DNA from 2 places in the Ralstonia sp. 24A2 genome. Region 2 is predicted to be linked to the other one. Evidence: predicted binding sites of a transcription regulator. Region 2 holds the regulator's gene; the other holds the start of a gene.
The links. The regulator FNR, encoded in region 2, switches genes on or off when oxygen is low (the NO sensors DNR and NnrR bind a similar motif). The targets are predictions, from matches to a motif close to TTGATNNNNATCAA.

Region 1 (6,534 bases), 1.7 Mb from region 2:
GGTAATGACACCGGACCCAGCCCGCGCGCTGCCATGCCTGCAGGTATTTGGAGATCGTCTGCCGCGAGCGCGCCAGCATGCGGCCCAGCTCTTCGTTGCTGGCGGCCACGGTACGGCCATCGCCCGCCCGCGCGAGCTGCAGCAGGCGCTGGGCGAGGCGCGCGTCGGCGGGCATTTCGCTGGCGTGTTCGAACTCGTCGAAGATCAGGCGGATGCGCTGGCAGAGCTGTTGCATCAGCGCCCACATGCCGGCCGGGTAGGCGGCCACCACGCGCGCAAACGCGGCACTGCCCAACAGGATGAGCGTGGTCGGCCCCTGGGCATGCGCGCTGTGCGTACGACCGCCGCCGTCGATGAGGGCGATTTCCCCAAACCACTCGCCCGCGCGCAGTACGCCGTAGACGAGTTCGCTGCCGGCATCCGTCGTCCGGCTGATGCGTACGCGGCCGCGCACAATCAGGAACATGCCCTGTGCGGGGCCGCCGTGGGGGTGGATGCATTCGCCGTCGGGGTAGGTGATCAGGCGTGCGGCGGGCGCGATCTCGGCCAGCAGTTCGGCCGGCGCGTCACGTAACCAGCCCTGCGCGAGTTGCGCAGGCGTTGGGGCAGGGGCGGCGTGGGATGCTTCGGCAGGCATGGCGGCAGGATGCAGCGAACGGGGATCGAGCCATTGTCAAATGCTTGACAGTCTGCGTGCAAGACCCGGGCAGAGAATGGCCCGGAGTTATCCACAAGTGTTATCCACAGCAGTTATCCACAGTGGTTATCCACCGCAGTTATCCATAACAAGCCGCGCACCCATGACGCGGCACCCCAGATCTGTTCAGGCGACGAAGGAGACACCCCATGACGCACGACACCGCCCCGCGCGCGACGTTTTCCCACATGGAGCACGGCACGCGCGAAGACTGGGCTGCTATCTCGGCCGAGTTCATGCCATTTGCCCGCGCGCTGCCTGACCGCGTGCTCGCACACCTGAAGCTGCTCGACGGCGATTGCGGCGGCTTCCCGATCGACCGCCTCGCGCATTCCCTGCAGACCGCTACGCTGGCCCACCGCGACGGCCGCGACGAGGAATACGTGGTTTGCGCACTGCTGCACGACATTGGCGACACGCTGGGCAGCTTCAACCACCCGGACATCGCCGCCGCCATCCTCAAGCCCTTCGTCAGCCCCGAGAACCTGTGGATGGTCGAGAAGCACGGCATCTTCCAGGGCTACTACTTCTTCCACCACCTGGGCCTGGATCGCAACCTGCGCGAGCAATACCGCAGCCAGCCCGAGCTGTTCGAGCGCACCGCCGAGTTCTGCGCCAAATACGACGGCGCCGCCTTCATGGCCGACTACGACAACCTGCCGCTCTCCTTCTTCGAGCCGATGGTGCGCCGCGTGCTGGCCCAGCCGCGCAACTCCATCTACGTGAAAGAAGGTGAGCGCGAACTGTCCAAGCCGAAGGCCGAGGCGGCGTAACTAGGGCTTCACCACGTTCACGGGCGCGCCGGCGGCCCATGCCGCCACGTTGGCGAGCGTCGTATCCGCAATGCCCGCCAGCGCCTCGCGCGTGAAGAACGCCTGGTGCGCGGTGACGATGACGTTGGGAAATGTCAGCAGCCGCGCGAATACATCGTCTTGCAGCACATCGGCGGAGCGGTCTTCGAAGAAGAGGTCCGCTTCTTCCTCATACACGTCCAGGCCAAGGTGGCCGAGCTGGCCGATCTTGAGCGCGTCGATCAGCGCCGGGCTGTCGACCAGGCCGCCGCGGCTCGTGTTGATCAGCATCGCCCCCGTTTTCATGCTGGCGAGCGCGCTGGCGTCGATCAGGTGGTGCGTATCGGCGTTGAGCGGGCAGTGCAGGCTGACGATGTCGGATTGCGCCAGCAAGTCCGGCAGCGGTACGTAGCGCACACCCAATGCGGTAAGGGCGGTCTGCGGAAACGGATCGAACGCCAGCAATTGGCACCCGAAGCCCGCCATGATCCGCGCGAACACCTGCCCGATCTGCCCGGTGCCGACCACGCCGACGGTCTTGCCATGCAAGTCGAAGCCCAGCAGCCCATCCAGCGAGAAATCGCCCTCGCGCGTGCGGTTGCAGGCGCGGTGCAGGCGCCGGTTGAGCGTGAGGATCATGCCGACCGCGTGCTCGGCCACCGCGTACGGTGAATACGCTGGCACGCGCACCACCGTCAGCCCGAGGCGCTGGGCGGCCGCCAGATCGACGTGGTTGAAGCCCGCCGAGCGCAGGGCGATCAGCCGTGTACCGGCGGCGGCGAGCGCCGCCAGCACGTCGGCGCTCAGACAATCGTTGACGAACGGACACACCACTTCAAAGCCGGCTGCGAGCGGCGCGGTGTGCACGTCCAGGTGGGCACGCTGGAAGACCAGATCGACGTGCTGGCCGCCGCGCGCCAGGGCCTGGGCCTGAGCAACTCGGAAGCTGTCTTCGTCGTAACGGTGGCTGCTGAAGAAGAGGATGCGCATGGCGGTGGAGCGAGCGGACGTGATGCTGAAAGCTTACTCGCCCCGCGCCGGGCGCGATCATGAACAGGTGCCTAGAGGGTCAGCACGATGCGGCCATCCACCTTGCCGGCCTTCAGGTCGGCGAAAACCTGGTTGATGTTGTCGAGCTTGTCGCGGTGGATATGGGCGCGTACCAGCCCCTCGGCGGCAAACTGCAGGGATTCCTGCAAATCCCGCCGTGTGCCGACAATGGAGCCGCGCACCGTAATGCCATTGAGCACCGTGGAGAAGATCGGCAGCGGAAAATCCCCCGGCGGCAGCCCGTTGAGCGAGATCGTGCCGCCACGTCGCACCATGCCCAGCGCCTGCGCAAACGCACTGCGCGACACCGCCGTCACCAGCACGCCGTGCACGCCGCCGATCTCTTTCTGGATGACGGCAGCCGGGTCCTGCTGGCTGGCATCCACCACCAGCTTGGCGCCCAGCTCGCGCGCCAGGGCCAGTTTGTCGGGCGCCACGTCCACGGCCACCACGTGCAGGCCCATGGCAATCGCGTACTGCACCGCCACATGCCCCAGCCCGCCAATGCCGGAAATGGCAATCCACTGGCCGGGCCGCGTATCGGTCATGCGGATGCCCTTGTAGACCGTCACCCCCGCGCACAGAATGGGCGCGATCTCTTCAAAGCCGACCTGCGCCGGCAGATGGCCGACGTAGTTCGGGTCGGCCAGCACGTATTCCGCATAACCGCCGTTGACCGAGTAGCCGGTGTTCTGTTGCTCGTGGCAGAGGGTCTCCCAGCCGGAGAGACAGTGCTCGCAATGGCCGCAGGCGGTGTAGAGCCAGGGCACGCCCACGCGGTCGCCTTCCTTGACGTTGGTCACGCCTTCGCCCACGGCCGCTACATAGCCCACGCCCTCGTGCCCGGGGATGAACGGCAGGCTCGGCTTGACGGGCCAGTCGCCATCGGCGGCGTGCAGGTCGGTATGGCACACGCCCGAGGCCGCGATCTTGACGAGAATCTGGCCGCGCCCGGGTGTGGGAATCGGCACTTCCTCAATGCGCAAGGGTTCGCCAAAGGCGTGGACAACCGCCGCTTTCATTGACTGGGCCATGGGACATCTCCTGATTGGGGGAGATACCAGTCTGGTCGACGCCCGCCGGCTGCGGGTTGATGTGCATCAATGGCTGGCCGGCTGCCGGATGGCATCCGCAAGGCTGTTAGCATGCCGGCATCTCTGGCCTTTTCTGCGAGCGGTTGCCTTGCCCGTCACCCCAACTTTTCTCTGGCACGACTACGAAACCTTCGGCGCCGTGCCGCGCCGCGATCGCCCGGCGCAGTTTGCGGGCATCCGCACCGATGCCGAGCTCAACGAGATCGGCGAGCCGGTCGAGCTGTTCTGCCAACCCTCCAACGATTGGCTGCCCGATCCGGTGTCGTGCCTGATCACCGGCATCACGCCGCAGCAGTGCGCCAAGCAGGGCATTCCGGAATACCAGTTCGCACAAGCCATCGAGCGCGAACTGGGCACGCCCGGCACCATCGGCGTCGGCTACAACACCATCCGCTTTGACGACGAGGTCACGCGCCACCTGTTCTGGCGCAACCTGATCGACCCGTATGCGCGCGAGTGGCAGAACGAATGCGGCCGGTGGGATTTGCTCGACGTGGTGCGCACCACGTGGGCGCTGCGCCCTGAAGGCATCCAGTGGCCGAAGCACGAAGACGGCAAGCCGAGCTTCAAGTTGGAGCACCTCTCGCAAGCCAACGGCCTGGTGCATGAAGCCGCGCACGATGCGGTGTCCGACGTGCGCGCGACGATTGCGCTGGCGCGCCTGATCCGCAACGCGCAGCCACGCCTGTTCGATTTCTGTTTCGCGCTGCGCAAGAAAGACCGCGTGCTGGCGGAAATCGGTGATGCGGCGAAGCCGCTGCTGCACATCTCCGGCATGTATGGCGTCGATCGCGGCTGCATGGCGGTGGTGTGGCCGCTCGGCTGGCATCCGACCAACAAGAACGAACTGATCGTGTGGGACCTGGCGTTCGATCCGTCGGAGTTGTTCGACATGGACGTCGCCACCATCCGCGAGCGCATGTTCACGCGCACCGCCGATCTGACCGAAGGCACCACGCGCCTGCCCATCAAGTCGATCCACATCAACAAATCGCCCATCGTCATCAGCAATCTGAAGACGCTGCAGCCTGAGCAGGCCGCGCGCTGGGGTATCGACTTCACTGTGATCGAACAGCATGCGCACATCGCCCAGAGCGCACCGGACATGCGTGAGACCTGGCGCAAGGTCTACGCCCGCGAGCTGGAGCCGATTGAAGACGTCGACCAGAACCTCTACGGCGGCTTCGTCGGCAATGACGACCGTCGCACGCTCAACGAACTGCGCACACTCAGCGGCGAACAGCTCGCGCAACTGCACCCGGACTTCGCCGATGAACGCCTGCCGGAGTTGCTGTTCCACTATCGCGCGCGCAACTTTCCCGACACGCTCTCCGAAGAGGAATACGAACAGTGGGAACAGCTGCGTGCCGAGCGCCTGTTTGAGGGCAACGGTGGTTATCTGACCTTCGAAGCCTTTGGCGAGCGGCTCCAGCAATTGGGTGCCGAAGCCGCTGAGAGCGGCGATGTGCGCGCGCAGAACATCCTGCAAGACCTGTACGACTACGCGCAGCAGATCGTGCCGGGGTGAGCGGATTCGACACGCCGCGCGACTGTGCGCGGTGTGTCCCGCAGCGCAAGAAGGCACTCGGAGGGCGCGCGCTTCCGAGCCTTTCGTCCTTTTCCGGATCTCTCTGGCTTCGCGCTGTGCCTTTGCCCGTCACTGGGGCCGGTCGCTCAGACCCTGATGCGACGGCGTCAACGGTGTACTCAGCGATGCACGCAAACGCGGTCGTTATCGCTTAGGCCGTCGCTCTGACGGGCCGCGCGCCCGCAGGCGCGTGAGTGTGGTTCTCCATCGCGCTGCCGCACATCCAATCGCACATCAACTGAACGGTGGATGCTGCGTGACGCGCGCGCATCTGCAATGAACTTTTCATACACAGGTGGCCAGCGCGACCTAGTGTGTAGGTGCATCTATCGGCGGGCGGCAGCAAGGGTGGCTTCGCGGCGGGGCTAGTCGTTCTCGCACATGGATCGGCCGATCACGGAGAGAGAGTCCTGGCGCCGGTGATGCGAAGGGGGCCATGCAAACGTGTTCTACCGGTTTCGCGAGGCACAGTATGAAAAAAACCAATGGCAGGCGCCTGTCCCGTTTCATCTCCCTAGGTATCGCGGGTGGCGGCATGATCGCGCTCACCTGCGCGCTCGGCCCAGGCGCCCAGGCGCAAGTGCTCGGCCCGCTCGTTCAGGTGGCCGCAGGCGATCCATTCAACGCGTGTACCACTGACGATGTGCACGCACAGGAGACCGCATTCGGGAGCACCCTGTTTCCATCCACGTCGATCGAGCCATGGGTGGCGGTCGACCCGACCAACGTGTCTCGCTTGCTGGCCGGCCACCAGCAGGACCGCTGGAACGACGGCGGCTCACGCGGCCTGGTGGGCGTCGTCTCCACGGATGCGGGTAGCACCTGGGCCAATTCGATCCCACCCGGCGTGACGGCGTGTACGGGAGGAACGTTCCGTCGCGCCTCGGACCCCTGGGTCGACTTTGCGCAGGATGGAACCGCCTTCTTCATGTCGCTGGCGTTGGACCCGATGAAGCCGACCACCCCGTTTGGGGCACGCAACAGCGCAATGCTGGTGAGCCGCTCCACCGACCACGGTGCGACATGGCAACCACCGGCGACGCTGGTCCGCAGCAGCTCGCCGCATACACTCAACGACAAGAACTCGCTCACCGCAGACCCGACCGCGAATGGTTACGTCTATGCGGTGTGGGATCAGTTGAGCGTGTTCCCGGCAACCAAGGAAGGCGCGCAGTTGCTTGCGCAGAACGATGGCGTTGCCATCGCACGCGAGTTGCACAACGCCACGGCGGGCGGTGCCCCGAACTTCAAGTTCAACTTCAGCGGCCCAAGCTTCTTCGCACGATCAACCGACAACGGCGCCACCTGGAGCGC
Region 2 (6,534 bases):
AAAATCAACAGACCTTCGGTATTGAAGTCTAGGCGGCCGACAGCAACCCACTTGCCGGTCTTCATGCGCGGCAGTGCGTCAAACACCGTCGGACGGCCGTCCGGATCGGATTGGCTGACGATTTCGCCGGCCGGCTTGTGGTACAGCAGCACGCGCGGCGGCTTGTTGGGCAGCTTGCGCTGAATCAGCTTGCCGTTCACGCGCACCTGATCGGTGGCAAGAATGCGCTGACCGATGTGCGCCGGCAGACCGTTCACCGAGACACGGCCTTGCAGGATCAGATCTTCCATGTCACGGCGCGAGCCCAGGCCCGCGTCGGCCAGGATCTTGTGCAGCTTGGGCGCATCGTCCTCGGCGGTCAGCTCACGCGCCTTGCTCGACTGCGATGCTCCACCAGTGTCGGCTTCGGAGTCGTATGCACCGGAAATCACGTACTGGAAAACGTCGTCAGAACCCTTGCCACCCTTGCCGCCTTGGCTACCGCGCCCCTGGCTGCCTGCCTTGCCCTGCTGTGGCTTACCGTTACGGCCTTGACCTTTGCCGCGACCAGCATTGGCGCTCTTGCCCCCCGCATTTTCAGTGCGCTCGCCTGCTGGCTGACCCTCGCCCTCACGACGACGGCTCTTGCCGAACCGGCCACGCGGGCCGCGTCGCTCGCCGCGTTCGCCCCGGCCTTCCGCGGGAGCGCCTTCAACCGGTGCGGCAGATTCTGTTACCACCGGCACATCGCTAGCGGGGGCCTCTTTCGGCTTGCGGGCTCGCGGAGCGCGGCTCTTGCGCGGCTGCGCAGGCTGGCCGGCATCGGCTGCAACTTCGCCTGCAGACGCCTCGCCTTCCGGGCGGTCGTCCTGCTGCTGGCGGCGCGACGCCACGAGGTTGCGCAGGCCCCGGCGCAACCCTTTGCGGCGGGGCGCGGACGACTCAGCGCCATCCCCTGCGCCCTCTTGCCGGGGTGCGGAAGCGTCGGCGTCAGCCGGCATACGTGTATCCATGGAATCTGGCAGGGTGCTCACAACGTCTTTCAATTCAAGTGGTTCAGGCCATGCGCCGACTGGGCGGCCGGCATGGCATTACGAGTGTTCATTCGTGGAAGCCGCTGACGGCTCAGCCACGGTCTTGTTCGGATCTTCCGATTCCGCCTCAACGGTTTCGGTTTCAGCTTCGGGGGCGTTCGACCCGCTCGCCTCGACCTCGGCGGCGGCCTCGGCTTCTGCGTGCACAACAGGTGTATCTGCTTTCGCCGCCTCGGCCAGCAGCGGTTCGGTTACGTCGTCAGAAGGCGCCGGAGCGCCCTCGCCCTCCGGCGCATCGTTGACCAGCGCAGTCAATTCCTGCACCGCGATCGCCGCGCCCTCGAATTCGATGGCGCCTTGCTCCAGCAAACTTGCCTGCGCCTGGGCACGGGCATCTTCGAGCGGCGGCAGCTCATCCAGCGAGCGCAGGCCGAGGTCGTCCAGAAACTGCTTGGTGGTGGCATACAACGCCGGACGGCCCGGCACATCGCGGTGGCCAATCACCTCGATCCAGCCGCGGTCCTCGATCTGCTTGATGACCTGCGTGTTGACCGTGACGCCGCGAATATCTTCGATATCACCGCGCGTGACCGGCTGGCGATACGAGATGATCGCCAGCGTTTCCATCACCGCGCGCGAGTACTTGGGCGGCTTTTCCGGATGCAGGCGATCGAGATACACGCGCATCTCAGGGCGACTCTGCAAGCGCCAGCCCGAGGCCAGCGCGACCAGTTCGACACCACGGTTGAGCCAGTCCTGGCGCAGCTCTTCAAGCAGCACGCGAATGGTGTCCGCGGAAACATCTTCATCGAACAGCTTGCGCAAGTCATTGACTCGCAAGGGGTCCTGCGCGCAGATCAGCGCGGTCTCGAGGACGATCTTCGCCTCTTGGGTATTCATTCGGTTGAGCGGCTCGTCATTGCTCGCGGTCGGCAGGTCGCCGTCACGCTTGAGGTTTGTCGTCCCGCCGCGACGCACGCGGCATGTCTGAATGCTGTTGCCCGCCCGGGCCCGGCGCGCGAGGGCCAATTAGACCAATTGGGCCTTACACCGAAACGCAGTGGCTGTGCCCGCAAAAAGGGCCGGAGGAGCGAGTTGATCCGGTGCCGGTCAGGCACCACAAGGGCAATTTCTTCCGCCGCCATGGGGACGGATACTGCACCGGGCGGTTGCCAACGAAGACTGGCACCCTGCCCGAATCGACTGTCCAGGGCGGCCTTTTTTGTGGCTTTCGCGCTGGATGGCGTCGCTTGGCGCCGCGCTTAGGATTGTTGATCTGCGCGGTGGGCGAGTCGAATTGTATTTGATTGTAGGGCAATTTCCTGCGGTGCCGCAACCGGGAAGATGTCCTAGTGCCCCGCCCCAGGCCAGACGCTGGTCTGCAGGTGCTTCAAACAGCTACAGCACTAGGCAGAAACCGTGTGCGTTGAGCATCTCTGGCAGCCACGCAGCACACACCAGCCCCCAAATGCCAAAGGCGGCGATGGCGGCACCCGCCGCGCCACGCGCCCATTTTCGGCGAGACAGCCCCCTCAACCAGCCAGCCAACCCGGACATCATGAGCAGATTCGGCAGCGTGCCCGCACCAAACGCCAGCATCACAACCGCCCCCGATGACGCGTTGCCCGCCAACAACGCCACTGCCAGGGCCCCGTAAACCATACCGCACGGTACGAGCCCCCATGCCAAGCCCGTGACATAGCGCCGCACTAACGGCGGGCTGCGATGCAGATTTCCACCCAATCGCCCCCCCGTTTTCGACAGCGCACCAGCCACCCGACCAAGCACGCGCTCCAACCAAGGATTGCGCCAGGTATCACCCGTGGTACGTACGAGTAGCAGCACGCCATAAACCAGCAGCAGCGCACTGGCAAATGCGAACAATCCGCGTTGAATCGGCAGCCACTGCTGGCGCCAAACCGTGGCACCGAGCGCGCCCATGATGGCCCCCAACACCGCGTACATACTGATGCGCCCGGCATGCATGACCGCTTGCTCGAACGCCAGCCTGCGACGCGAAACGATGCGCACCGGCACCTGCCCGCGCTCAGCGGCCAACGCGATACCGCTGCACATTGCCAGGCAGTGGACCCCCCCAAGCAGCGCGATCAGAAAAACGCTCACGAGCGCAGCAACATTCATCTTTTTGACGCTCTTTTGATATGGGCCAAAGTTAGTGTTTTGCTGACGGGAATTCCGTGCATTTCGCGCAATTCACGTTATCGGAACAATCCGATATCAGCATGGTCGCCGTTATAATAGGCCGCGGTTGCATCACAAGAATTTCTCATTTCACTTACTCGAAATTCACTCGCCCCCTGTGCTCACACGAATCGCACTCACCGACCAAGCTTCCCGTTGTTCCACCTGCGTACTCGGCCAGATCTGTCTGCCGGTGGGCATGAATTCGGAAGACGTGCGCAAGATGGATGAGTTGGTTGCCGAGCGCATCCGCATCAAGAAAGGCCAGACGCTCTACGCCCTCGGTGAACCGCTAGAAGCCGTGTACGGCATCCGCTTCGGCACGCTCAAGACGCACCTGACGCTGGAAGACGGCCGCCATCAGATCACCGGCTTTCACCTGCCCGGCGAGATTGTCGGGCTCGACGGCATTGGCGACATGTGCCACGTATCGGACGCCACCGCGCTGGAAGACACCGAAGTCTGCGTGGTGCGCTACGACCAACTGCAACAGCTTTCGCGCCGGCTGCCCTCTTTGCAGCACCAGTTCCTTCGCCTCATGAGCAAGGAGATCTCGCAGGATCACCAGATGCTGCTGACGCTCGGCTCGATGCGCGCTGAAGAACGCCTTGCCGCGTTCCTGCTCAACCTGTCCAAGCGTTCAGCCCAGCGCGGGTATTCGTCGACCGAGTTCGTGCTGCGCATGAGCCGCGAAGAACTCGGCAGCTATCTGGGCCTGAAGCTCGAAACCGTAAGCCGCCTGTTCTCGCGCTTTGCTGAAGCCGGCCTGATCCAGATCCGCCAGCGCCACGTCAAGCTGATCGACATGGCAGGCCTGCGCCAGGTAATGAGTGGACAGGCCAACTGAGCCGCTCATCACTTCCACTGCCTCCAAGGCATCTGCTCATACGAGCGGATGCTCATGCGCCTCCAGCTTGCCGATACCCGGCGACACGTACAGCGTGAGTGCGCTCGACAATCCGCACAGCAACCAGAACACGAAGAACGACACCGTGTAGACCGCCTCGGCCGACACGGCAATCTGCTCGCCGAAGAAGCGCAGATCGGCCGGGTCCACCACCGCAAACACAACCAGCTCGGCCAGCGCTGCGCACAGAAATGCTGGCCAGAGAATCCACATCAGCAGGCGGCGTTTCATCGGACCTCCCCGTGGGCGGCTTGGGCCGGCACGGAGACGGGCTTCTCGACGACCAAGCCGCGCCGCACGACGTTGTCATGAATGACGGGGTCCGGATGCGACACGGCCAGCCAGATGGTGACGCCACACCCGACCATGGCGACAAAGGGGCCGGCCATCAGCAGCCAAGGCCAGGGCTCGCGCCACCATGGCCGGGCCGGAGCGGAAGATTGCATTGTCTGCATCTGTGTCTCCTGTTTTAAAACCGCATCAGCGCGGCACGATGAAACTCGACGGCTCGCGCAGCACGAGGCTTTCGCTGCCGATGTCTGCCTGGATCACGAAGCGGATCTTGTGCGAGCCGGCTCCCACGTCGTCTGCCGGGCGACGCACGCGGATCGGCAGCAGACGATTGGCCGCCGGCGCCAGTTCAAGCGTGGTCGATTCGCCACGACCGCCCTGCACGTCCAGTTGCGGCAGCCCCTCAGCAGTGATAGTCACGCGCATAGGTTGCTCGGAAGCATTCATCAGTTGCAGGCGATAGACGTTCTCGATCTTGCCGCCGTCCACCTCGCGGGCCAGTGCACCACGATCGCGAATCACGTCCACCTTGAGTGGCTGGCGCATCGTCAGCGCAACGATGAAGCCCGTAATGAGCACCAGCATGATCCCGGTATAGATCAGCACGCGCGGGCGCAGCAGATGGCGCCGCGCCTCCTTCGGGGTAAGCCGGTCGTGCATCGCGCGCTCGGATGTGTAGCGGATCAAGCCGCGCGGGTAGCGCATCTTGTCCATCACCTGATCGCACGCATCGATGCAGGCGCCGCAGCCGATGCACTCGTACTGGAGGCCCTGACGAATGTCGATGCCGGTCGGACACACCTGCACGCAGATGCTGCAGTCCACGCATGAACCGAGCCCTTGCGCTGCAAAGTCTGCACTGCGCGAGCGGCTGCCGCGCGGCTCGCCGCGTTGCGTGTCATAGGTGACGACGTAGGTATCAGGGTCGACCATCACGCTCTGGAAGCGGGCGTACGGACACATGTAGAGGCACACCTGCTCGCGCAGGAAGCCTGCATTGCCCCAGGTGGCGAATGCGTAGAACAGCATCCAGAAGGTCTGCCACGGCCCGAGCGACAGCGTCCACGTCTCCATGCCGAGCTCACGGATCGGCGTGAAGAAGCCGACGAAGGTGAAGCCCGTCCACAGCGCAATCACCACCCAGGCTGAATGCTTGGCCGCCTTGAGGCGTAGCTTGCGCAGGCTCCAGCGCTCACCGTCGAGACGGATGCGGGCGAAGCGGTCGCCTTCGATATGTCGCTCGATCCACATGAAGATTTCGGTGTAGACCGTTTGTGGGCAGGCGTAGCCGCAGAAGAGCCGCCCTGCCACTGCCGTGAACAGGAACAGCCCCAGCGCCGACAGCACCAGCAGCACCGTCAGGTAGATCACGTCCTGCGGCCACAACACCAGCCCGAACAGGTAGAACTTGCGTGCCCCCAGGTCGAACAACACCGCCTGGCGCCCATTCCATTCAAACCACGGCAAGCCGTAGAAGATGGCTTGCGTGGCCAGCACCATCCACACCCGCCAGCTTGCGAACGCTCCCGTCACGGAGCGCGGATAGATCTTGCGCCGGACTTCGTAGAGCGCCTGCTCGGTGGGCGTGTCGTCCGAGCCTGCCGTTGCAACGGCAGGTGTCATGGGGCGCCAGCCGGGTTCGTGTTCGCTCATTGCTGGGCGCTCGTGTTGTTGTTCGACAGCCCCCACACGTAGGCCGCGAGCATGCGGATCTTCTCCGGCGACAGCAGGTTCTCGTGCGCCGGCATCGTGTTGTCGCGGCCCTTGAGAATGGTCTCAACGATGGTTCCCTCGGAACTGCCATACAGCCAGACGCGGTCGGTCAGGTTGGGCGCGCCAAGCGCCTGATTGCCCTTGCCGGTGGCCATGTGGCACGCGGCGCAGACCGACTTGAAGGTCGACTCGCCACGTGAGGCCTTGATCGGGTCATAGGCCAGGCCCGACAGCGAGCGCACGTAGTTGGCAACGTTGGCGGCCTGGTTGGCATCCACCACCGCCGCCAACGACGGCATGACGCCATGGCGGCCCTTGGTGATGGTGGTGAGGATCGTTTCCGGATCACCGCCATACAGCCAGTCGTTGTCGGTCAGGTTCGGGAAGCCCTTGGAGCCACCCGCATCC

Region 1: the regulator FNR is predicted to act here: its motif matches at 3,629-3,642, upstream of adhP (alcohol dehydrogenase AdhP).

Annotation. Positions count from the first base shown of each region.
Region 1 covers NZ_JBPVZD010000002.1:303,803-310,336, reverse strand. The annotation lists gene ACS13N_RS06265 (Crp/Fnr family transcriptional regulator) at 1-637, opposite strand, end outside; gene ACS13N_RS06260 (HD domain-containing protein) at 847-1,470, shown strand; gene ACS13N_RS06255 (2-hydroxyacid dehydrogenase) at 1,471-2,478, opposite strand; gene adhP (alcohol dehydrogenase AdhP) at 2,550-3,572, opposite strand; gene sbcB (exodeoxyribonuclease I) at 3,721-5,160, shown strand; gene ACS13N_RS06240 (sialidase family protein) at 5,756-6,534, shown strand, end outside.
Region 2 covers NZ_JBPVZD010000002.1:2,030,670-2,037,203, reverse strand. The annotation lists gene ACS13N_RS14390 (pseudouridine synthase) at 1-980, opposite strand, end outside; gene scpB (SMC-Scp complex subunit ScpB) at 1,071-1,913, opposite strand; gene ACS13N_RS14380 (sulfite exporter TauE/SafE family protein) at 2,412-3,155, opposite strand; gene fnr (fumarate/nitrate reduction transcriptional regulator Fnr) at 3,334-4,062, shown strand; gene ACS13N_RS14370 (hypothetical protein) at 4,099-4,353, opposite strand; gene ACS13N_RS14365 (FixH family protein) at 4,350-4,577, opposite strand; gene ccoG (cytochrome c oxidase accessory protein CcoG) at 4,603-6,066, opposite strand; gene ccoP (cytochrome-c oxidase, cbb3-type subunit III) at 6,063-6,534, opposite strand, start outside.